One region of the Nocardiopsis sp. NPDC058631 genome, then DNA from elsewhere that is predicted to be linked to it. Evidence: riboswitches for the same ligand, from Rfam matches in the RefSeq annotation. Region 1 holds a riboswitch; each other region holds the start of a gene.
What was found. Region 1 has a riboswitch for thiamine pyrophosphate ahead of ACFWTE_RS21745 (ECF transporter S component). Riboswitches for the same ligand answer to the same signal wherever they lie in the genome.
Positions count from the first base shown of each region.

Region 2: another riboswitch for thiamine pyrophosphate. It lies ahead of thiC (phosphomethylpyrimidine synthase ThiC); the one in region 1 lies ahead of ACFWTE_RS21745 (ECF transporter S component).
Region 3: another riboswitch for thiamine pyrophosphate. It lies ahead of thiO (glycine oxidase ThiO); the one in region 1 lies ahead of ACFWTE_RS21745 (ECF transporter S component).
Region 4: another riboswitch for thiamine pyrophosphate. It lies ahead of thiD (bifunctional hydroxymethylpyrimidine kinase/phosphomethylpyrimidine kinase); the one in region 1 lies ahead of ACFWTE_RS21745 (ECF transporter S component).

Region 1 covers NZ_JBHXQY010000074.1:14,358-20,146, forward strand. The annotation lists gene ACFWTE_RS21740 (transglycosylase domain-containing protein) at 1-1,925, shown strand, start outside; TPP riboswitch at 2,026-2,132, shown strand; gene ACFWTE_RS21745 (ECF transporter S component) at 2,241-2,852, shown strand; gene ACFWTE_RS21750 (ABC transporter ATP-binding protein) at 2,958-4,463, shown strand; gene ACFWTE_RS21755 (energy-coupling factor transporter transmembrane component T family protein) at 4,460-5,251, shown strand; gene ACFWTE_RS21760 (enoyl-CoA hydratase/isomerase family protein) at 5,307-5,789, shown strand, end outside.
Region 2 covers NZ_JBHXQY010000107.1:4,729-10,517, reverse strand. The annotation lists gene ACFWTE_RS25665 (alpha-(1->3)-arabinofuranosyltransferase) at 1-130, shown strand, start outside; gene ACFWTE_RS25660 (DUF3068 domain-containing protein) at 127-1,233, shown strand; gene ACFWTE_RS25655 (SOS response-associated peptidase) at 1,324-2,175, shown strand; TPP riboswitch at 2,288-2,399, shown strand; gene thiC (phosphomethylpyrimidine synthase ThiC) at 2,393-4,081, shown strand; gene ACFWTE_RS25645 (hypothetical protein) at 4,202-4,741, shown strand; gene ACFWTE_RS25640 (class I SAM-dependent methyltransferase) at 4,823-5,638, opposite strand.
Region 3 covers NZ_JBHXQY010000137.1:1,653-7,441, reverse strand. The annotation lists gene ACFWTE_RS28010 (SDR family oxidoreductase) at 1-238, shown strand, start outside; gene ACFWTE_RS28005 (zinc-binding dehydrogenase) at 393-1,400, shown strand; gene thiE (thiamine phosphate synthase) at 1,426-2,094, opposite strand; gene ACFWTE_RS27995 (Rv2175c family DNA-binding protein) at 2,141-2,518, opposite strand; TPP riboswitch at 2,626-2,738, shown strand; gene thiO (glycine oxidase ThiO) at 2,768-3,976, shown strand; gene thiS (sulfur carrier protein ThiS) at 3,985-4,200, shown strand; gene ACFWTE_RS27980 (thiazole synthase) at 4,203-4,985, shown strand; gene pknB (Stk1 family PASTA domain-containing Ser/Thr kinase) at 5,403-5,789, shown strand, end outside.
Region 4 covers NZ_JBHXQY010000010.1:71,654-77,442, forward strand. The annotation lists gene ACFWTE_RS05965 (glycosyltransferase family 4 protein) at 1-9, opposite strand, end outside; gene ACFWTE_RS05970 (DUF6457 domain-containing protein) at 255-500, shown strand; gene ACFWTE_RS05975 (alanine/glycine:cation symporter family protein) at 726-2,162, shown strand; gene thiD (bifunctional hydroxymethylpyrimidine kinase/phosphomethylpyrimidine kinase) at 2,169-2,975, opposite strand; TPP riboswitch at 2,964-3,065, opposite strand; gene ACFWTE_RS05985 (DedA family protein) at 3,170-3,868, opposite strand; gene ACFWTE_RS05990 (DUF368 domain-containing protein) at 3,894-4,814, opposite strand; gene ACFWTE_RS05995 (acyl-CoA synthetase) at 5,228-5,789, opposite strand, start outside.

The DNA of each region.
Region 1 (5,789 bases):
CGGAGCGCGTGCTCCTCACCGACGTCGACCACAACCCGATCGCGGAGGTCGCCGACCGCGAACGCGAGGTGGTGCCCCTGGACGCGATCAGCCCGTGGGTGCCCGCCGCGCTCATGGCCGTCGAGGACGACCGGTTCTACGAGCACTCCGGGCTGGACCTGCGCGGAGTCCTGCGCGCCGCCATGCGCACCGCGCAGGGGGACACCCAGGGCGGCTCCACCATCACCCAGCAGTACGTCAAGAACCTGCTCATCGAACAGGCCTCCACCGAGGAGGAGGTGGAGCGCGCCAGCGAGCAGACCCTGGGACGCAAACTGCTGGAGCTGCGCCACGCCATCGCCCTTGAGGACCGCCTCACCAAGGACGAGATCATGGAGGGCTACCTCAACCTCGCCTACTTCGGGGCGGGCGCGTACGGCATCGAGGTGGCGGCCCAGCGCTACTTCTCCGTCTCCGCCGCCGACCTGGACCCGGCGCAGGCCGCCACCATCGTCGGACTCGTGCGCAGCCCCTCCTACTACGACCCGCTCACCAACCGCGAGGCCGCGCGCGAACGACGCGACCTGGTGCTGGAGCGGATGGGCGCGACCGGTCACCTGGAGGCGGAGGAGGTCGAGGAGCACGGGAGCAGGGGGCTGGCCCTGGACCCGACCGAGCGCGGCGGCAGCTGCTACCACGGGGAGCAGCCGTTCTTCTGCGACTTCGTCATGCGCTGGCTGCGCGGTTCCAACGTGCTCGGTGAGCTCCAGGAGGAGCGCGAGGAGGCGCTCACCAAGGGCGGCATCACCGTGCGGACCACACTCGACAACGACGTGCAGCGGGCCGCGGAGGAGGCCATCGAGAAGTACGTCCCGGCGGAGGAGTCCACCAAGTTCGCCGCCCAGGCGGTCGTCGAGCCCGGCACAGGCCGGATCAGGGGCATGGCGCAGAACCTGCGCTACGGCTTCGACGACGAGGAGGTCGGCACGACCTCCATCAACCTGGCGGTGGACAGCGAGGCCGGCGGTTCGCTCGGCTACCAGGCGGGGTCGACGTTCAAGACGTTCACCCTGGCCGCGGCCCTGCACTCCGGGCTGGACTACGGCACCAGCTTCTCCTCGCCCAAGAGCGTCTCGGTCGGGGGGCTCAAGAACTGCGACGGCGGCGTGATGTCCGGGTGGAGCGTGAGCAACGCCGGGGAGAGCGACGGCGGCGAGCACAACATGATCAGCGCGACCAAGGGGTCGGTGAACACCTACTTCGCGCAGCTCCAGAAGCGTGTCGGCCTCTGCGAGACCTCGGAGATGGCCGAACGGGTGGGCATCCACCGCGCCGACGGCGCACCGCTGGAGGTCTGGAGCTCCTTCACCCTGGGCGACCAGGAGGTGTCCCCGCTGACCGTCGCCAACGCGTACGCCACCTTCGCCGCCCGGGGCACCTACTGCGAGCCCGTCCCGGTGACGTCCGTGCGGATCGGCCGTGAGGGGGAGGAGGGCACCCGGGAGGTCGAGGTCCGCAGCGAGTGCGAGGAGGGCAGGATCCGACGCGACGTCGCGGACGGGGTCAACCACCTGCTCCAGCAGACGTTCAAGGGGGGCACCGCCAACGGCCTCGGCCTCGGACGCCCGGCCGCGGGCAAGACCGGCACCACCGACAACGCCGCCTACGCCTGGTTCGCCGGACACACGCCGAACCTCGCCTCCTCGGTCGTGGTCGGCGACATGCGCGGCGGTGAGGAGAACCCGCTCCAGGGCGTGACCATCGGCGGGCGCTACTACGGCATCGTCTACGGCGGCACGCTGCCCGGCCCCATCTGGCAGGCCACCATGCGCAAGGCCACGGCCGACCTCCCGGCGGAGAGCTTCGGCCCGTCGCCGAAGGCGTACGGCAACCCGTCGGCGAAGCCGCCCAGGGGCGGGGGCGACGAGGAGGACGACGACGCCTGACCGCTTCCGCGGGGAGGCGGGACCGCTCGGTGTCCCGGGCGCGGACGAGGGCCGTGGGGAGGAAACACCCCACGGCCCTCGTTGTTGACGCATAATGGAGTGAAACCGACAGGGGAGCGCGTGAGCGCTGAGAGTGCGGCCCAGGCCGCAGACCCTTACACACCTGATCTGGGTCATGCCAGCGAAGGAAGTCGTAGGAACCCGTCTCCGGAAGGCGTGCTCCCGCGCAACCGGGACCCCCCGGCGCGCGGTGCCGTCCGGCGCCGCTCTTGGCCACATGGGCCCTCGTCCACCCCGACGAAGGGACACCACCTGATGAGTACCGAACCCCGCCGCACCGGCTTCTGGCGTGACCTCCTCGGACAGCTGCGCGGCTGGCGCACCGTCGACATCGTCGTGGCGGCCGTGATCGGCGTCGCCGTCGGCGTCGTCTTCTGGCTCTGGAACATCGTCTGGTCGGTCACGACGCCGCTCTTCGTCGGGTTCCCGCCCGCGCAGGCGGTGGTCTACGGCATGTGGCTGCTCTCCGGCGTCCTCGGCGGGCTGATCATCCGCAAGCCCGGCGCCGCGCTGCTCACCTCGGTCGCGGCCTCCTCTGTGTCGGCGGTCCTGGGCACCCAGTGGGGGGTCACGGTGATCCTCGACGGAACGCTCCAGGGCATCCTTCCCGAGCTCGTCTTCCTCGCCTTCGGCTACCGGCGCTGGGGCATGGGCGTGGCCGTGCTCGCGGCGGCCGTCGCCGGCCTCTCCCCGGCCATCCGCGACAACATCGCCTACAACGTGGCCTGGCCCCTGCACCTCCAGGTCGTCTACGGCGTCATCGTCGTGATCAGCGCGGCGGTCATCGCGGGAGTGGGCGCACGGCTCCTCACCACCGCCCTGGCCAGGTCCGGCGCGCTGGCCCCCTTCCCGTCGGCCAAGGGCTGACCCGTGGCCGACCACAACCGCCGCGGTCCCGCCGGGGCGACCGCGCAGCACCCGACCGCACCGCCCGCCGCACGGTCCACCGGGGGTCGGGGCGCTCGTGTCGAGCTGTCCGGCTGGGGCTGGCGCCACTCCGGCCGCGACACGTACGCGCTGCGCGGGGTCGACCTCACGGTCGAGCCCGGTGAGCGCGTGCTCCTGCTCGGAGCCTCCGGAGCGGGCAAGTCCACCCTGCTGCACTCCCTGGCCGGGCTCACCGGCCCCGACAGCGCCCTCAACGGAGACCAGGAGGGGACACTGCTGGTCGACGGCCGCCCCGCCGACCGGAGCCGGGGCGCGGTCGGCCTGGTCGGCCAGGATCCGGAGACGCAGCTGGTGATGGCCCGCGCGGGCGACGACGTCGCCTTCGGCCTGGAGAACCTGGGGGTGGACCCCAGCCTGATCTGGCCCCGGGTGGACCACGCGCTGGACTCGGTCGGCTTCCCGTACGGGCGGCGCCACTCCACCGGCGCCCTGTCGGGCGGTGAGAAGCAGCGGCTGGTCATCGCCGGGGCGCTCGCGATGCGGCCGCGCCTGCTCCTGCTGGACGAGCCCACCGCCAACCTCGACCCTGCCGGTGCCGCGCTGGTGCGCGGGGTCCTGGAACGCCTGCTGGCCGAGACGGAGGCGACCCTGGTCCTGGTCGAGCACCGGGTCGCGGACGTGGTCGGTCTGGTGGACCGGGTCGTGGTCGTCGAACCCGGCGGCGGTGTGATCGCCGACGGCGACCCCTCCGCCGTGTTCGCCGAGCACGGGCGCTCCCTCGCGGAGCGGGGAGTGTGGATCCCGGGGAACGGCCCCGTGCCCGACCTGGCCCCCGCCCCGGGCGGCGGCCCCCGTCTGGAGGCCGTGGGCGTCGCGGCGCGCACCCCCTTCCAACTGGGCATGCGCGCCGCGCCGCGAAGGGTGGTGCTGGACGGCGTGGACCTCGTGGTCGCGGCCGGTACCGCGACCGCCCTGACCGGGCCCAACGGGGCGGGTAAGTCCACGCTGCTGTCACTGGTGGCGGGGCTGTCCCGACCCCACCGGGGCGAGGTCCTTCCGCGCGGCCCCCTGGCCGGCGCTGACCGCCGCCCGCTGGTGCGCTGGCCCGCACGGCTCCTGGCCCGGCACGTGGGCACCGTGTTCCAGCACGCGGAGGACCAGTTCGTCACCGGAACCGTGCGGGACGAGCTGCGCTTCGCGCCGCGGCGGGCCGGGGCGGGCGAGGCGGAGACGGAGCGCCGGGTGGACGAGCTGTTGGAGCGGCTGCGCCTGACCAGGCTGGCCGACGTCCACCCCTACACCCTCTCGGGCGGTGAGAAGCGGAGGCTGTCGGTGGCCACGGCCCTGAGCTCGGGCCCCTCGCACGCGCCCGACGTCCTCGTCCTGGACGAGCCGACCTTCGGCCAGGACACCCGGACGTGGACGGAGCTGGTCGAGCTGCTGGGGGCGCTGAGGGCCGAGGGGCGGGCCGTCGTCATGGCCACCCACGACGAACTGCTCCTGCGGCACCTCGCGGACGTGCGCGTGCGCGTGGCGGAGGGCCGCGCGGTCCCGGACACGGTCGCGGGGACGGGGGAGGTGGGCGGATGAGTGCGTCGCAGGACCGGAACGGGACGGGTGGCGACGCCCTGACCCTGGACGTGCCGCAGGACGGGGGAGCGCGCTACTGGCTCGCCCGGCTCAACCCTGCGGCCAAGCTGCTGGCCGCCCTGGTGCTGGGGATCGGTCTGATCCCCGCGGTGGACGCGGTCACCGGAGGCGTGGTCCTGGCCGGTGTGCTGCTGCTCCTGCCGTTCAGCGGGATCGACCGGCGCACGCTGCTCGTCCTGGGCGGTCCGTTCCTGCTCATGGGTCTGTCCAACGGCCTGGTCAACTACCTGTACGGCGAGCACGGGGCGGAGGGCGCACTGGGTGCGGCGGTGCGCCTGCTCGCCATCGCCCTCCCCGGCCTGGTCGCGGCCGTGACCAGCGATCCGACGGAGATGTCCGACGGGCTCGTGCAGAGGCTCAAGGTGCCCGAGCGTCCCGCCATGGGGGTGCTGGCGGCGCTGCGGCTCATCCCCCTGCTCGCCGACCAGTGGCGGACCGTGACCCTGGCGAGGCGGGCACGCGGCCTGGAGGCCGGGCGCAACCCGGTGCGGATGGTCACGCTGTTCTTCGGCAGGCTGTTCGCGCTGCTGGTGCGGTCCATCCGGACGGGGACCCTGCTGGCCACGGCGATGGACGCGCGGGCGTTCGGCACGGGGCCCCGCACCTGGGCCCGGGAGAGCCGCTGGCGGGTCGCGGACACGCTCCTCCTCACGGGGGCCGCCCTGCTCCTGGCGGCGGCGTACGCGCTGTCCTCGCGGCTCGGGACCCTGGTGCTGCTGTTCTCCTGACCCGGGTGGTTAGGTGGCCCAGGACAGTGACGTCGAAGTGGAAGAGGTGGAGTTCGTGGGCGAGTTCGTGCGCGTGGAGGCCGATCCGGACCACCCGGCGGTGGCCGTGATCCGGTTGGACCGGCCGAAGGTGAACGCGCTCAACGCGGTCCTGACGGCGGAGATCGCCGAGGCCGCCACCAGGGTGTCCACGGACCGCGCGGTACGCGCCGTGGTGATCTACGGCGGCGAGCGCGTGTTCGTGGCGGGCGCCGACATCAAGGAGATGGCGGACCGCACCCACGCCGAGATGCTGGAGTACGGGCGCAACCTCCAGAACGCCCTGACCCTGGTGGCCCGCATCCCCAAGCCCGTCGTGGCAGCCGTCACCGGGTACGCGCTGGGAGGGGGGCTGGAGCTGGCGCTGGCCGCCGACTTCCGGGTCGTGGGGGAGGGGGCCAGGCTGGGGGTCCCCGAGATCCAGCTCGGCGTCATCCCCGGGGCGGGCGGCACCCAGCGGCTGCCGCGCCTGGTCGGCCCCGCGCGGGCCAAGGAGATG
Region 2 (5,789 bases), on a different contig from region 1:
CGCGACGGCCCCGGCCTCACAGGAGGCCTCCGCACCAGGGTCCGCGGCGGACCGGGCGCCGGACGGCCAGGAAGAGGCGCAGCCCGACGACGACCTGAGGGAGTCCGACCCGGAGGAGGCCCGAACATGAGCGTGACCGAGGCCGGGGCGGAGTCCGACAGCCAGGTGGGGCCCGCGAGCACCCCCGGGCGCTCCCTGCCACGGGGCACCGCCCTGGTGGCCCTGGGTGCGTTCCTGCTGACACTCGCCGCCCTGCTGCCGCTGTACGTGCACGAGCGGATCGCCCTGCTGCCGGCGGAGACCGCGTTCGACGTCAGGATGGTCGACGAGGACGCCGGCTACCTCGACACGTCCACCTGGACGTGGGTGGAGGCCGCCGAACTCACCCGGGTCACGCGTGTGGACGGCTCCGCCCACGGCGGGGACTGGTCGGCGTGGGAGGTGTCCGTGGACGCCTCGGTCCCCGACCGGATGATCGACCACTGGAGCCGGCGGGTCATCGTGGACCGGGAGACCGGCAGGGCCGTCAACTGCTGCGGCGAGCACGTCGACGGCGACCGCGCGGTCCGCCAGGCCGGCCTGGTGTACTCCTGGCCGCCCGGGGCGCCGGAGGGCGACCACCCGTTCTACGACGCGGAGGTGCGCTCGGCGCCGATGCTGGAGTTCCAGGAGCGGGAGGAGGTCGCCGGGGTCCCGGTACGCCGGTACAGCCAGTGGGTCGAGGCCGCCCAGGTCCCGGAGTCGGCGCGTCCGGTGCCCGCCGACCTGTTCCGGGAGGGGGCCTCCGGGACGGTCACCGCCACACGCTGGCTGGAGGTGAGCCGTACCTTCTGGGTGGAACCTGTCAGCGGAATCGTGGTCAACGCCCATGAGACCCGTGCGGAGACCCTGCGGCCGCAGGACGGCGGGGGTGAGGTGCCGCTGCTGTACACGGAACTGGTGATGGCGGACAACCAGGTCTCCGGCTACGCGGAGCAGGCCCGTGTCCGGTCGGTCCTGCTGCGTGCCCTGGACTCCTGGGCGCCGTGGACCCTCGGGCCGCTGGGCGGTCTGGCCGTTCTGGTCGGCCTGGTCCGGGCCTGGCGGGGGAGCGGTGCGGACGGCGCTTCCGCGGGCGGTGGGCGCGGCGGCGCCCCCGCACGGAGCGGGGGATCCGACGCGGCCGTCCGGGACGTTCCCGCCCGGCCCCGCCGGCGCAGAGGGCCCCGGGCGCCCAGGGACCCCCAGTGGTGAGCCGGGCAGCCCGGAGGCCGCCGCAGGGGCGCCCGGCCCACGCCGGTGTCTCGCGGGGGACTGACGGGGCCACGCCGTAGTATCGGGCACATGTGCGGTCGTTATGCCCAGTCCCGGAACGTGCACCAGTTGCGGCTCGCCTTCGAGCTGCCCGAGCAGACCCTCCCCGAGGATGCGCCCGCCGCGTCGTGGCCGCCCCTGGAGGAGTTGGAGCCGGACTACAACATCTCGCCCGGAAGGCCCGTGTACGCCGTGCTGGGACCACCGCCCCGGGCCGACGACCAGGGCCCCCGGGGCCCCAGGTCCCTGCACACCCTGCGCTGGGGCCTGGTCCCCTCCTGGGCCAAGGACCGCAACGTCGGCTACCGGATGATCAACGCGCGAGGCGAGACCGTCGCGGACAAGCCCGCCTTCCGTACCGCGTACCGCCGCCGACGGTGCCTGCTGCCCGCCGACGCCTACTACGAGTGGCAGCTCGTCGCCAAGGACGGGACCACGCAGGCCAGTACCTCGCCCGCGACCGACCCCCAGCACAAGAAGCGCAAGGCCAAGGCCGACAAGAAGCCCTACTCCATCCACTACCGGGACGGTCGGCCCCTGGCGCTGGCGGGCATCTTCGAGCGCTGGCGCGACCCGGAGGCGGCCGAGGACGACCCGGCCGCCTGGGTGTGGAGCTGCGCGGTCATCACCACCGAGGCGGCGCCCGCGCTCGCCCACATCCACGAGCGCATGCCGGTCGTCGTACCGCCCGAGGACTGGGACGTCTGGCTGGACCCCGCCTCGGGCGCGGACGACCTGGCGCACCTGCTGGGGGAGACCCCCGTCGACCGGTTCGCGGTCGACGAGGTGTCCACCGACGTCAACACCATCAAGAACAACCGGCCCGACCTCCTCGAACCCCTCGCCGACACCGGGGGCGGCGAACCGGGGACACTTTTCTGACCCCCGGAACGGTGGACACGCCAGGGTCCCTCCTGTGTATGGTGTGCGGGGCCCCAGGGCCCCGGCACCGGGATCGAGGTGCCGCGGCACGTTCGACGTGCCCACACATGTGAATACGCAACGCGGGAGCTCGCGCCATGGCGGGCTGAGAGGGCGACTCGACGGTGTCGCCGACCGCAGAACCTGTTCGGGTAATTCCGACGTAGGGAGGCATGCCATGACGGCTACCGACGGCCGTGACGTCAGTTCCACCAGCGGTTCCAGTACCGACGGCCACCAGGTGACCACAGGGCCCATCATGGGATCATCCAAGGTCTATCGCGAGGTCGTGACCCCCGAGGGACACACACTGCGCGTGCCCCGGCGCAGGGTGGGACTCAGCAACGGCAGCCACTTCGATCTGTACGACACCTCCGGCCCCTACACCGACGACACCGTGTCCGTCGACGTCCACCGGGGCCTCCCCCCGACCCGCCGTACCTGGTCCGGGGGCCGGCCTCCGGTCGACGGCGCGGTCACCCAGCTCGCCTGCGCGAAGGCCGGAACCCTCACCCCCGAGATGCGCTTCGTGGCCGAACGCGAGGGCGTCGACCCCGAGTTCGTCCGCTCCGAGGTGGCCCTCGGCCGCGCGGTCATCCCCGCCAACCGGTGCCACCCCGAGTCCGAGCCGATGATCATCGGCAAGAACTTCCTGGTCAAGATCAACGCCAACATCGGCAACTCCGCCGTCACCTCCTCCGTCCCCGAGGAGGTCGAGAAGATGGTGTGGGCCACCCGCTGGGGTGCCGACACCGTCATGGACCTGTCCACGGGCAAGCGCATCCACGAGACCCGGGAGCGCATCCTGCGCAACTCGCCCGTCCCGATCGGCACCGTCCCCATCTACCAGGCGCTGGAGAAGGTCAACGGCGACCCGGCCGAGCTCAGCTGGGAGGTCTACCGGGACACCGTCATCGAGCAGTGCGAGCAGGGCGTGGACTACATGACCGTGCACGCAGGGGTGCTGCTGCGGTACGTGCCGCTCACCGCCCGCCGGGTCACCGGCATCGTCTCGCGCGGCGGCTCCATCATGGCCGCCTGGTGCCTGGCCCACCACCGGGAGAGCTTCCTGTACACCCACTACGAGGAGCTGTGCGAGATCCTCCGGGAGTACGACGTCACCTTCTCCCTCGGAGACGGGTTGCGCCCCGGGTCGATCGCCGACGCCAACGACGAGGCCCAGTTCGCCGAGCTCCGCACCCTGGGTGAGCTCACCCACGTCGCCCGCGCGCACGACGTGCAGGTGATGGTCGAGGGCCCCGGGCACGTCCCCATGCACAGGATCGCGGAGAACGTCCGACTGGAGGAGGAGCTCTGCGGAGAGGCTCCGTTCTACACGCTCGGCCCCCTGACCACCGATGTGGCCCCCGGCTACGACCACATCACCTCGGCGATCGGTGCCGCGCAGATCGGCTGGCTCGGCACGGCGATGCTCTGCTACGTCACCCCCAAGGAACACCTGGGGCTCCCCGACCGTGACGACGTCAAGACCGGCGTCATCACCTACAAGCTCGCCGCGCACGCCGCGGACCTGGCCAAGGGGCACCCCGGGGCACAGGAGTGGGACGACGAGCTGTCCCGGGCGCGGTTCGAGTTCCGGTGGCAGGACCAGTTCCACCTGGCGCTGGACCCGGAGACCGCCCAGTCCTTCCATGACGCGACCCTGCCCGCCGAACCGGCCAAGACCGCGCACTTCTGCTCCATGTGCGGTCCCAAGTTCTGCTCCATGAAGATCACCCAGGACGTGCGCCGCTACGCGGAGGAACACGGGCTGGACACCGTCGCCGCCATCGAGCGCGGTATGGCCGACAAGTCCACCGAGTTCTCCGAACAGGGCAACCGCGTGTACCTCCCACTCGCCGAGTAGGGAGTGTCACACGGGGTCCGTCGTCAGGCCCGCCCTCCGGCACACCGGAGGGCGGGCCGCCCGCGGCGTGTGGAAGGCTGACGTGTCCCCCGGCTACCCCCGCCCCACCTGTGAGGTCCCATGGACGTCTTCGTCCGCGACGCCGCCATGACCACCGCCGTCTTCGGCTTCTTCGCCTCGGCGTGGTTCGGATGGGCTCAGGAGCGGCCCCCGGCCGGACCGGCCACGTGGTGGCTGGGCGGCGGGTCGGCCGTGGGCCTGCTCCTCGCGGTGTTCGGCGGTGTCACGTCCTGGCTCCACTGGGACAGCGGTTCCGTCCTGTCCGGCGAGGGCGGGATGGACCTGTACCTCCTCGTCCTCGGCATCGAGTTCGGTGTCGCCCTGCTCGGCGTGATCGTGCTGCTGGCTCTGGGACGGAGCGCGTACCTCGCTCCGTGGGTGTGCCTGGTCGTGGGCGTGCACTTCTTCCCGCTCGCGCCCGTCCTGGCCGACCCCGGCCTGTACGTACTCGCTGCGCTGCTGACCGTGTGGCCGTTCCTCGCGGTGCGCTGGGCGAACCGCCGCGACCTGGCCCCCAGTTTCGCCACCGGCGCGGGCGCGGGCCCGGTCCTGCTGGTCTTCGCCCTGGTGAACGGGGTCGCCTCGCTCACCGCCCTGTAGCGGAGGCCTCCGCCTCGGCGGCGTGGGCGACCTCGACCGGACGGCCGCCCACCGGCCCGGGAGCCGTCCGGAACACACGTCCTAGCCGGGTTTGCGGGCGCTGGCCACCAGGTGCACGCCGACGTAGTCGTCGGACTCGGTGGCCCGCAGCTCCATCTCCACCAGGCGCCCCATCGACCTCGGGTCGCGGGCCAGCATCATCTCCACGGTGGAGGCGGACAGCACCGTGCGGGGTTTGACCCACTCCAGCTCCAGCCCCGCGTCCGCGAGCGTCTCGGTGAGCTGTTCGGCGGTGAAGCACCGGGTGATGGAACCGTCGGGCCAGGGGACCAGGAGCACGTCGGCGCTCGGCGCGTGGCTGAGCTCGGGCCAGCAGTCCTGTTCGGCGAGCAGAGCCATGCCCAGCACCACCGAGTCCACGCACAGCAGGGCCCGTCCCCCCGGCCGCAGCACACGGGCGACCTCGGCCACGGACGACTCGGTGGCCAGGTGGCGGGAGAGCACCCGGTTGTCGGCGATCACCCCGTCGAAGGCCTCGGAGGCGAAGTTGCGCAGGAAGGCCGAGTCCCCGACGACGTGGCGCAGGCGCCCGCGCCGCGCCGGGCGCGGCACCATCGCGCGCCCGTTGACGAGGGTCAGCGGACGGCGCACCGCCATGTCGGCGGAGGGCAGCAGGGTCACGACGTCGTGGCCGGCGGCCACCGCGCGGGGGGTGCCCTGGTAGTCGGGGCTGGAGACGTCGAGCAGGCGCGAGGGGGTGTCGGGTAGCCACCGGGCGATCTGCGCCTCGGCGACGGCCCAGTAGAACCTCCAGTAGTCCGACAGGCGGTCGGGGGTGGCGAACTGCGCCGCGGGTGAGCGGTGGCGTTCGGAGGCAGGGGTTGAGGACGGTTGCAAGTGCGCTCCTCTCCCATCCTTCAGGTGGTCCTACCCGCACTCTGCCATGCCTCACCTCAGTTGACGGAGGCAAACGACAATTTCGGGCTGGTAAGGGACCTTCGTCCCCCGGCGGCACGGAATCAGCCCGGGGCGAACGTTGTTGTCCTCC
Region 3 (5,789 bases), on a different contig from region 1:
CACCGGCCGCTCCGTCCGGTACGTCCCCGAGACCTGGGAGGAGGCGCTGGAGTCGCGCCGCACGAGCCGCGCCCCGGAGTGGGCGGTCCAGGGGTGGGCGTCGTCGTACGCGGCCATCGCCGCAGGGGAACTCGACGAGGTCGCGCCGACGGTGCCGAAGCTGACCGGGCACCCGGCCCAGTCCATCGAGGGCTTCCTCCGGCGCCATCCGAGCGCCCTGTCGCACGTCGCCGTCTGATCCCGCCCGTCCCGCCACCGCCGTGCCCCGGGCACGGCGGTTCCGCCATGCCTTCGAAGGGGCTCCGACCCACGACTTGACCTAAATATTGATTGAGGTACCAGGCTGTGGGGTGTCGGTGCAAAAGCACGGCGGCACAGCGAGGAGACACGGCATGCGTGCGGTACGGGTGGACGGGTTCGGCGGTCCGGAGGTCCTGGTGGCCCGGGAGGTTCCCGAGCCCGAGGCGGGCCCCGGCCAGGTCCTGGTGGAGGTGGCGGCGGCCAACGTGATGTACCTGGACACGCTGGTACGCGGCGGGTGGGGGCTGGACTACTTCCCCGTCGAGCCCCCCTACGTCCCCGGCGCCGGGGTGGCCGGGACGGTGGTCCGGACGGGCGAGGGGGTGGACCCGGCCCGGGTCGGCGCGGTGGTCGTCACCGACACGGGCCGGGCCGACCCGGAGGGCGGGGTGCCCGTGCCCCCCTTCGGCGGGTACGCGCAGAGAGTCGCCGTCCCGGCCTCGGGGCTGGTCGACGTGCCCGAGGGCCTGGACCCGAAGCAGGCCCTGGCCCTCCTGCACGACGGACCGACCGCCCTGTCGCTGCGGCACAGCGGCGGCTTCGGGCCCGGCAGGTGGGTACTCGTACTGGCGGCGGCGGGAGGGGCGGGCAGCCTGGCCGTCCAGCTGGCCCGCGCGGCCGGGGCCCGGGTCGTGGGAGCCGCCCACGGGCCGGAGAAGCTCGCGTTCGCCCGTGGGCTGGGAGCGGAGGCGACCGTGGACTACTCCGTGCCCGGGTGGGTGGAACGGGTGCGCGAGGCCACCGGGGGCCGGGGGGTCGACGTGGTCCTGGACGGCAGCGGCGGCGACCTCGGGGAGGCGGCGTTCGGCGCCTTGGCCGACGGAGGGCGCTTCCTCGGCTACGGCTCCGCGGGCGGACGCTTCTCGCAGGTCGACGCGGAGGAGGCCGAACGCCGCGGGATCACGGTGTTGGGCCTCTTCGACCTGGAGTCCGAGGAGGACGGGGAGCCGAACGGGGCCGTACACCAGATCCTGGAGCTGGCCCGCAGCGGGCAGGTGGCGCCGCATGTGGGGCTGACCGTGCCCCTGGAGCGGGCCGAGGAGGCCCACAGGGCCCTGGAGGAGCGCCGGGTCCTGGGCAAGGTCCTCCTCGTGCCGTGAGGCCGGGGCGCGCGCACCTGCCCCCTCAGCCCCCGCTGCGGGCGGTCAGGCGCTCCCGCAGCGCGGCCGCTGCCGCGCACGGGTCCTCGGCCTCGGTGATGGCGCGCACGACCACCACCCGGCGGGCCCCCGCCTCCAGCACCGCGTCGATGTTGGTCGCGTCGATCCCCCCGATGGCGAACCACGGGCGGTCCGTGCCCAGGGCGGCGGCCCTCTCCACCAGGGACAACCCCGCGGCCGGGCGGCCCGGCTTGGTGGGGGTGGCCCAGGTGGGGCCGACGCAGAAGTAGTCGCTCCCGGCCTCCTCCGCGGAGGAGGCCGCGGCGGCGGCGTCGTTGTTGGAGCGCCCGATGACCGGGTCCGCCCCGATGATGTCGCGGGCCATGGGCACCGGCAGGTCGCGCTGTCCCAGATGTAGGACGTCGGCGCGCACGGCACGGGCGATGTCGGCGCGGTCGTTCACCGCGAGGAGGGCTCCGTGCCGCTCACAGGCCTCCCGCATCACCTCCAGGGCCGCGATCTCCTCGCGGGCCTCCAGCCCCTTGTCCCGGAGCTGGATGATGTCCACTCCCCCGGCCAGGGCGGCGTCGGCGAACTCGGCGAGATCGCCGCGCCCGGTCCGAGCGTCGGTGCACAGGTACAGAAGGGACGCGTCCAGGCGCTTGCGCAGGCTGGTTCCGTGGCTGGTCCTCACCCCGCCCACCCTAGGCCCTCGCCCGGCGGCGCCTGGGGTCAGCCCGTCAGAAGGCCAGTCCCTGGGCGCGGCGGCGCACCTCGGTACCCCGGTTCTCGCGCATCGCCTGGATGGGCGAGCCCGGCAGGGTGTCGTCGGGGGTGAAGAGCCAGCGCAGGGCCTCCTCCGTGGAGAAGCCCGCGTCGGTCAGCAGCACCAGGGTGCCGGGCAGTCCCTTGACGATGTCGTCGCCGTCGATGAAGGCGGCGGGGACGGACAGCTGGCCTCCGCGGACCACACCCATCATGCGGTTCTCGCGGATCAGGGTCTTGATGCGGTTGGGACTCACGCCGAGCGGCGCGGCCGCCTCCTTGAGGGTCAGCCACTCGCCGACCAGCGTGTCGATGTCGATATCGCTTCGTGTCACCCCACCAATCTGCCACATCCGCGCGGGACCCCGGCACCTTCCGGGGCGGGCGGGGCCGTCCTCCGTGGAGATCCCCACCACTGCCGCCCGCCCCGGGAGGAGGTTCTAGAATGGGGACAGACCTCTACACATCCCGCGGGAGCCGGGTGGGACCCGGCTGAGAGGGAGGCTGCGAGCCTCCGACCGCACGAACCTGATCCGGGTCATGCCGGCGAAGGGAGTGGAACCAGCCCCGTGCGCGCACCGGACCGGCCCCGCCCGGGAACGATTCGTCCTACCGACGACGGTTCCGCGGCGCGGCAGGAACAGACCGTCGTCGTGGTCGGCGGCGGCCTCGTCGGCCGGGTCACCGCCTGGCGGGCCGCCCAGCAGGGCCTTCGCGTCACCCTGGTCGAACCCGACCCGGTGACCGACCCCGCCGGGGCCCGCGCCGCCTCCACCGTCGCGGCCGGCATGCTCACCCCCGCCACCGAGGCCGCGTTCGGCGAGGAACCCCTCATGGAGTTCGGTGTCCGCTCCGCGGGCATGTACGCCGGGTTCGTCGCAGAACTGGAGGAGGCGAGCGGGATCGGTGTGGGCTACCGCGCCACCGGAACGCTCCTGGTCGCCTTCGACCGCGACGACATGGCCGTCCTCACCGACCTGCACCGGCTCCAGGAACGCCTGGGCATCACCACCGAACGCCTCACGAGCCGCGGGTGCCGCCGCCTGGAGCCCATGCTGGCCCCGTCGGTGCGCGGCGGGGTACTCGCCCCCGACGACCACTCCGTGGACCCCCGGCTCCTGCTGCGCGCCCTGGCCGTCGCGGGCGGGCGCGCGGGCGTCACGGAGATCGCCCAGAGGGCCGAGGAGATCCTGGACCCCGGCCCCGACCGCGCCCGGCTGGGCGTGCGCCTGGCCGAGGGCCGGGTCCTGCCCGCCCACCAGGTCGTCCTGGCCGCCGGGTGCTGGGGCGACCGCGTCGCGGTACCCGAACCGGTGGTGCCGCCGCTGCGCCCGGTCAAGGGCCAGCTCCTGCGCGCCCGCATGCCCGCCGGTGAGGCGCCCCTCGTCAACCGCACGGTCCGGGGCCTGGTGCGGGGCTTCACGACCTACCTGGTGCCGCGCGCCGACGGCGAGGTGGTCATCGGTGCCACCCAGGAGGAGCTGGGGTACGACACCTCGCTCACCGCCGGAGGGCTCTGGCAGGTCCTGAGGGACGCGCGGGAGCTCGTCCCGGGGGTGACCGAGCTGGAGGTCACCGAGACGTGTGTGGGCCTGCGCCCGGGCTCGCCCGACAACGAACCCCTTCTGGGGCCGACCCGGGTCCCCGGCCTGCACCTGGCCGCGGGGCACTTCCGGCACGGGGTCCTGCTGACCCCGGTCACCGGCGAGGTCATGGCGCGCGCCCTCACGACCGGCGCCCTGCCGGAGTACGCGCGCAGGTTCGCCGCGGACCGGGCGACCGGGAACGCGCACATGACGACGTGGGAGTAGGAGAGGCAGTGGAACTGATCATCAACGGCGACCTCCGCGAGTTCGCCGACGGCACCACCGTGGAGGCGGTCGTCCGCGACCTGACCGCACCCGGCGGCGGCACGATCCCCGGCGGCATCGCCGTGGCCGTCAACGACGAGGTGGTGCGCCGGACCGCGTGGGCGGCCGGTGCGCTGGACGCGGGCGACCGCGTGGACGTCCTCACCGCCGTTCAGGGAGGCTGAGCATGACCGGACACGGAGACGGGCAGGTCGAGGACCCGCTGGTGATCGCCGGGACCGCCTTCGGATCCCGGTTGATCACCGGCACCGGCGGGGCACCGTCCCTGGACGTTTTGGAGGACGCCCTGGTGACCTCCGGGACGGAGCTGACCACCGTGGCGATGCGCCGGGTCTCCCCCGGTTCCCAGGGGTCGGTGTGGGACGTCCTGACCCGCAACAGGATCCGCGCGCTGCCCAACACCGCCGGCTGCTTCACGGCTGCCGACGCGGTGCGCACCGCACGTCTGGGGCGCGAGGCCCTGGGCACCGACTGGGTGAAGTTGGAGGTCGTGGCGGACGAGCACACGCTGCTGCCCGACCCGGTGGAGCTGCTGGACGCCGCCGAACAGCTGGTGGACGAGGGTTTCACCGTCCTGCCCTACACCAATGACGACCCGGTGCTGGCCCGGCGCCTGGAGCAGCTGGGGTGCGCGGCGGTGATGCCGCTGGCCGCGCCGATCGGGTCCGGCCTGGGGATCCGCAACCCGCACAACCTGGAGCTGATCGTGGAGGGGGCGGGGGTCCCCGTGATCGTGGACGCGGGGATCGGTACCGCCAGCGACGCCGCCCTGGCGATGGAGCTGGGCTGCGACGCGGTCCTGCTGGCCACGGCCGTGACCCGCGCGCAGGACCCCGTGCGCATGGCCGCCGCGATGCGCGACGCCGTCCGGGCGGGCAGGAACGCCCGCCTGGCGGGACGCATCCCGGTGCGTCGACACGCCCTCGCCTCGTCTCCCGCAGTGGAGTAGGGCGCCCCCGCGGGTACGGGGGGCGCGCTTTCCGTTCGACGGTGACCGACTCCACCCGCGGGGGGTGCGGCCGTGCGGCCCCCGACGCGGGAAGGCCGCGGGGTCGGGCGGTCCCGGGTCCCGGCCCGGGAGGTCCGCGGGCGTCCGTCGGCGAGGTTCCGGGGCGTCCTTCCCTGGACGTTTGGTGCCGTCCCCTACCGTGGGATGGGTGTGCGGCCCGACGGAGGGCACCGTACGCTCGCCGAAGACCCAGGCGCGAACGCCCGCCACCGAGGGCGGTGGGGCGCGACGCGACCGCGAACCGCGGGGCAGACCTGGTGTGGGCTTCCGCTATCGTGTCGGTTCGACACCCGGTGCCGGGTACGCGCCACCAACCGCGACAGCCCGCGCTTCCCGCAGCAAGGACACTACTCCGCCGTGGACATGACGACTTCCGACCCGCTCGTAGGCGCGACCCTCGACCGACGCTACTTCGTCGAGTCCAGGATCGCCGGAGGCGGGATGGCGACCGTCTACGTCGCCCACGACCTGAGACTGGACCGTCGTCTGGCGTTGAAGGTGATGCACCCGTCGCTGGCACAGGACCCCACCTTCGTCCAGCGCTTCATCAACGAGGCCCACTCCGTCGCCAAGCTCTCCCACCCCAACGTCGTTCAGGTCTTCGACCAGGGGGAGGACCAGGGGCACGTGTTCCTGGCGATGGAGTACGTGCCCGGCCGCACCCTGCGCGACCTGCTCAAGGCCCGCGGCCGCCTGACCCCGCGCGAGACCCTGAACGTCATGGCGTCGGTCCTGGCCGCGCTC
Region 4 (5,789 bases), on a different contig from region 1:
GATCGCCACGCGAAGCGGCCGAGAGGGCTCGGTCGGGGACATGCGGGGGCTCCCAACGCCGGGGGAAGGCTGGTCCCGAGCCTAGGAGAGCCGGATGAACCACGGTCCGGAGCCGGGGGAACCGCTCCCGACGCGCAGGCGTGGGTTCGTCGAGCGGACGGTGACCCGCCCGTGCGCGCCCGTGGCCGCCCGGTGACCCCCAGGTGGCTATGATCACCTGACGTGACCGACATCCCTCTCCAAGGAGTCACCCGGTGACCCTCGTCGAATGGGCGGAAGCCGTCCGCCGTGAACTCGAACTGGCCGACACCGACCCGCTGGGCAAGGAGGACGTCGACCGCGTCCTCGACCTGGCCAGGGACGCCGCCCACTCCGTGGCCCGCCCCGCGGCCCCGCTCACGACCTACCTGCTCGGCATCGCGGTGGGCCGGGGCGCGGACCCGGACCGGGCCGCCGCGGCACTCAGCAGGCTCGCCCTCGACCAGAAGGACGAATCCTGACCCCGGCCCGCCCGTGCCCCCGGGAACCGGAGGCCGTCGGAGGGCGGTAGCCCCCGGCCTCCGGTGAGGACGCGCGCCCCAGGACACGGGTTCTTCGCATGTTGTCGCGATTACCCGACGCGGCCGATCGGTGTCCACTAGCGTCGGCACGACCCCCCGGGCCGCCGGACCTCGTGGAACGATGCCGGTGGTCCCGGGCCGACGCGCACCGAGACGGAGACCCCGGTGGACCTGTTCCTCGACATGGCCGAAGTACTGAGCGGTGTCGTCTGGGGTCCGCTCGTGCTCCTCCCCCTGCTCCTCGTCACCGGGAGCTACCTGACGGTCCGGCTCCGGTTGCTCCAGTTCACCCGGCTCGCCCACGCCCTGTGGTTCGCCCTCGTCCGGAGGGAGGAGACCGGCCAGGACGTCAGGGGCGACATCTCGCACTTCCAGGCCCTGAGCACGGCCCTCGCCGCGACGACGGGGGTCGGCAACATCGCCGGCGTGGGCCTGGCCATCGGCATCGGCGGCCCGGGGGCCCTCTTCTGGATGTGGGTCACCGGCGTCCTCGGCATGGCCACCAAGTACAGCGAGGCCCTGCTCGGCGTGAAGTACCGGGTCACCGACGAGAGGGGGGAGCAGGCCGGCGGCCCGATGTACTACCTGCGCAGGGGCCTCCCCGGAGGGCTCGGCCGCCTGCTCGGCTGGGGGTTCGCGGTCTTCGGTGCGATCGCCGCCTTCGGCATCGGCAACGGCACCCAGGCCAACGCGGTGGCCGACGCGGTCAACAACGTCTGCGGAGTGGACCAGCGGACCACCGGACTCGTCCTGATGCTGCTGGCCGCCGTGGTCGTGCTCGGCGGCATCAAGGGGATCGGCAGGGTCGCCTCCGCCGTCGTGCCGTTCATGATCACCGGCTTCGTCCTCATCAACCTGCTCGTCCTGGCGGTACACCACGACCGGATCGGTCCCGCCTTCGCCCTGGTCATCGGCGACGCCTTCACCGGCACCTCGGCGGTGGGCGGCTTCGCCGGCGCCACCCTGATGTGCGTCATCCGCCAGGGCGTCTCCCGCGGCGTCTTCTCGAACGAGGCCGGCCTGGGCACCGGAGCCATCGCCGCGGCCGCGGCCAGGACCGGCCAGCCGGTCCGCCAGGCACTCGTCGCGATGACGCAGACCCTTATCGACACCCTGATCATGCTCACCCTCACCGCGATGGTGATCATCACGACCGGGGTGTGGCAGGGCGCCGAGGCCGAGGGGGCGGAGGGGGGCAACAGGGGGGTCCTGCTCACCACCGCGGCGATGGAGGTCGGACTCGGCCGGATCAGCCCCGAACTGGCGGCCCTGGGGCCGGTCTTCGTCGCCTGCGCGATAGCGGTCTTCGCGTACACGACCATCCTCGGCTGGGCGTACTACGGCGAACGGTGCGTGGTGTACCTGGCGGGGCGCGTGTTCGTGCTGCCCTACCGGGTGCTGTTCATCGCGTTCATCTTCGTCGGCGCCACCGCGCAGATCGACGCGGTGTGGCTGTTCAGCGACATCGCCAACGGGCTCATGGCGCTGCCCAACCTGATCGGGCTGCTCCTGCTGTCGCCGGTCGTGGTCGCCGAGACCAGGAGGTTCTTCGCCGACCCCGACTGGCGGAACCCGGACGCGGTCATGGAGCCCGTACGCTGACGGCGCCTACTTCCACCAGGCGTGGAAATGGTGCACGGGCCCCTGCCCGCCTCCGGCGTCGATCCCGTCCGCGTGCCGGAGCGCCTCGGTCAGGTAGGCCTTGGCGTCGCCGACGGCGGAGGCCGCGTCCGGGCGCTGCGGCAGCAGGGCCGCGATCGAGGAGGACAGAGTGCACCCGGTGCCGTGCGTGTTGCGGGTGGGGACCCTCCGCGCACGGAACTCGACCGGGTCGGCGTCCCGTGAGACGAGGATGTCGACGCTCTCCCCGCCCGGCAGGTGCCCGCCCTTGATCAGGACCCTGCGCGGACCGAACTCCAGCAGGCGGCGTGCCTGGTCGCGCATTGTCGCGAGATCGGTGGCCTCGGGCTCGTCCAGCAGGTCTGCGGCCTCGGGGAGGTTCGGGGTGAGCAGGTCCGCACGCGGCAGCAGCCGGGTGCGCAGGGCCTCGACGGCGGAGGACTCCAGCAGCCGGTCGCCGCTCTTGGCGACCATCACCGGGTCCACGACCACGTGGGGCAGTTCGTGGCGCCCGATCGCCTCGGCGACGGCCACGGTGACCTCGGCGGTGCCGAGCATGCCGACCTTGACCGCGTGCACCGTGGCGTCCGAGAAGAGGGTGTCCATCTGGCGGGTGACGAACTCGGCGGGGATCGGGTGGACCCCGGCGACGCCGCGCGTGGACTGCGCGGTCAGGGCCGTGACCACGGTCATGCCGAAGGTGCCGTGGGCCGAGAAGGCCTTGAGGTCCGCCTGGATCCCGGCGCCCCCGCTGGGGTCGCTGCCGGCGACGGAGACGATGTTGTACGCGCTCATGGGCGTTCCTTCGCTAGTACGAACTAGGGCAGGTTCGACGGGTGTGCTCTCAGCCGGTGGCCTGGGCCACCGGCACCCCGCGCCGTCGGGGCCGCCGTGTGGGCGGCCCCGCTCAGTGTGTGGTCGGGCCCGTGCGGCCGACGTTGGTGGGGGGCGTACGGGCCCGAGGGGGCCCGTACGCCCGCCTGCGCGGCTCAGGCGGTGGGGGCGTTGTCCGCGGGCCGGGCCCTGAGCAGCTTGCGTACGCGGACGACGACGAACCACAGGAACAGCAGGGCGATGACGGCGAGCACGATGTTGCTGATCAGGCCGCTCCACTGCACCAGGATCGGTTTGATGGCCGGACCGAAGGCGTAGCCGAGTCCGATCCAGATCGAGTTCCAGACGGCGGAGCCGATCACGGTGTACACGGAGAACTTGAGGATGGGCATCCGCTCGATACCGGCGGGGACCGAGATGAAGCTGCGCACCAGCGGCACGCACCGGCCCAGCAGGACCGCGAGGCCGCCGAAGCGGGCGAAGAAGCGCTCGGCCTTGTAGAAGTCCTCGACCTCCAGCAAGGGGGTCTTCTCCACCAGCCACTTGGTGCGGTCCCGGCCCAGCAGGGCCCCGATCGCGTAGAAGCCCCAGGCGCCGACCAGACAGCCGACCGTGGCCCACACGATGGCCAGCCACACGTTCATGTGCCCGTCGTAGGCGAGGAACCCCGCGCCTGGCAGGACCGCCTCACTCGGCATCGGGGGGAAGAAGGTCTCGATGAACAGGGCCACACCGACACCGGGCTCGCCCAGGGTCGTCATCAGGCTCAGGACCCAGCCGATGAACCCCTCGTACTCGTGGACGACCTCGCCCTCCATCGCCGGGTTCGACGCCGTCCACAGATTCGCTGGCATGAGCAGTGGATTCCGTTCTTGCCGGTCAGACGCCGGTCGAGACGCGGAGGGCCTCGGCCTGCGTGCGCTTGCGGCGCTCCCAGACGATGGCCGCGGTCACGATCGCAAAGCCGACGACCATGAAGGCGACGGTCACGGGGACGTCGGTGGGGGTGAGGAACTCACGGGACTCGGTCTGCCAGGGCCACAGCGCGCGCAGGGATCCGGCCATGAGGCCGGTGAGTACGACGAGGGTCATGTGGTGGAAGTTCTCCAGGAGGAACTGGAGCAACTTCACGAACAGGGACAGGCCGGTGAGCATGCCCAGGGCGAAGATGCCCAGGTAGGCGATGTCGAAGTCGCCGACGGCGTTGATCGTCGGCTCGTACAGGCCCAGTGTGAGCAGGATGAACGAGCCGGACAGGCCGGGCAGCACCAGGGCGCAGACGGCCACGGCGGCTGCGAGGAAGACGACCACCGGGTGCGTGGGCAGGTTGGCGCCGGGCAGTCCCGTGAGCAGGAACGCGGCTGTGGCGAACACCAGTGCCACGACGTAGTGCCCTGCCTTCCAGGGCCTGCCGGCCCCGGCGTAGGGGATCCACAGGCAGGCCAGGACCAGGCCGAAGAACAGGGCGTAGGCGTACTGGGTGTAGGCGTCGACCAACGGCGCGAGCAGGAGGGCGGCCAGGACCAGGAAGATCACCATGCCGACCAGAGCGGGGACCAGGACGCTCCAGTCCACCTGGCGGAACTGCTCCTGTGCGCGCTCCTTGCCGCGCCCGCGCGGGACGTCTGTCACGTACCTCTTGATTCCGCTGACCATGTGGCCCGCGCCGCCGATGAGCTTGTCATAGAGGCCGACGATGAGGGCGACGGTGCCGCCGCTGATGCCGGGAAGCGCTTCAGAGGCGCCCACGGCGCCGCCGCGCACCGCGTTGAAGAGGTAGGAGCCTACGGAATTGGCCATCTGAGTAGTTGGGCGCGGCCCGGGAAGCCCGGGAGGGGGCGCGCCATCCTCCGTCCTAAGGGTGTCACCGCGCACACGAACGTGCGCTGGGTGGGGGATGAGGCGAGAAAGGGGACCGTCCGAATCGGCCGGAGACTGCGGCCGACGGGATCTAAGGTACAAGGGGCGGGGGCCGCTCTGGGCGGGCACCGCAGACAGCGGGGGTCGTCCGCACCCCGCCGAGAGCCGCCGCGGAGGGGTTGTCAGAACCCCCACGTGGACTTTGTCCTTGAATGTCGTTCTTTTTGGCCCTGTGGTGGATCAAGCGGATGGCATCCGAAAACCGTACTTTTTTAGGGGCGGGGTGCGGTCCTCCGCCAGAGGCGGTCACCACCCCCGCCCGCGCGCCGGGACAACGCCGCAGATGGCGGCCGTCAGTACCGCAGCGGGCCGGGGGACACGGTCCCCGCGGTCCCACGCGAGGCCGAACCGTCCCGGGCGACCGACGCCGCCCACCGGTAGTCCTGCTTGCCGACGGCCGTGCGCCGCACCCGGTCCACGAAGTGGACGGTCCTCGGGACCTTGAACCCCGCCAGCCGCACACGGCAGTGTTCCAACAGCGACGCCTGCTCCAGACGGGCGCCGGCGGCGAGGGAGACCAGCGCGGTCACCCGCTGGCCGAGCCGTTCGTCGGAGGCGGGCACCACGATCGCGTCCTCCACCGAGGGGTGCGCCTTCAGGGCGGCCTCCACCTCCTCCGGGTACACCTTCTCCCCGGCGGTGTTGATGACGGCGCTCCCGCGTCCCAACAGGACGATCGACCCGTCCTCGGCCCGGGTCCCGAAGTCGCCCGACAGGGCCCACCTGCGCCCGTCGGCGTCGGTGGGGAAGGTGCGGGCCGTGGTGATCGGGTCGTTGTAGTAGCCCAGCGGGATCCGTCCGGTGCGCGCGATCCGGCCGACCTCCGACGAGCCCGGCGACAGGGGGCGCAGGGCC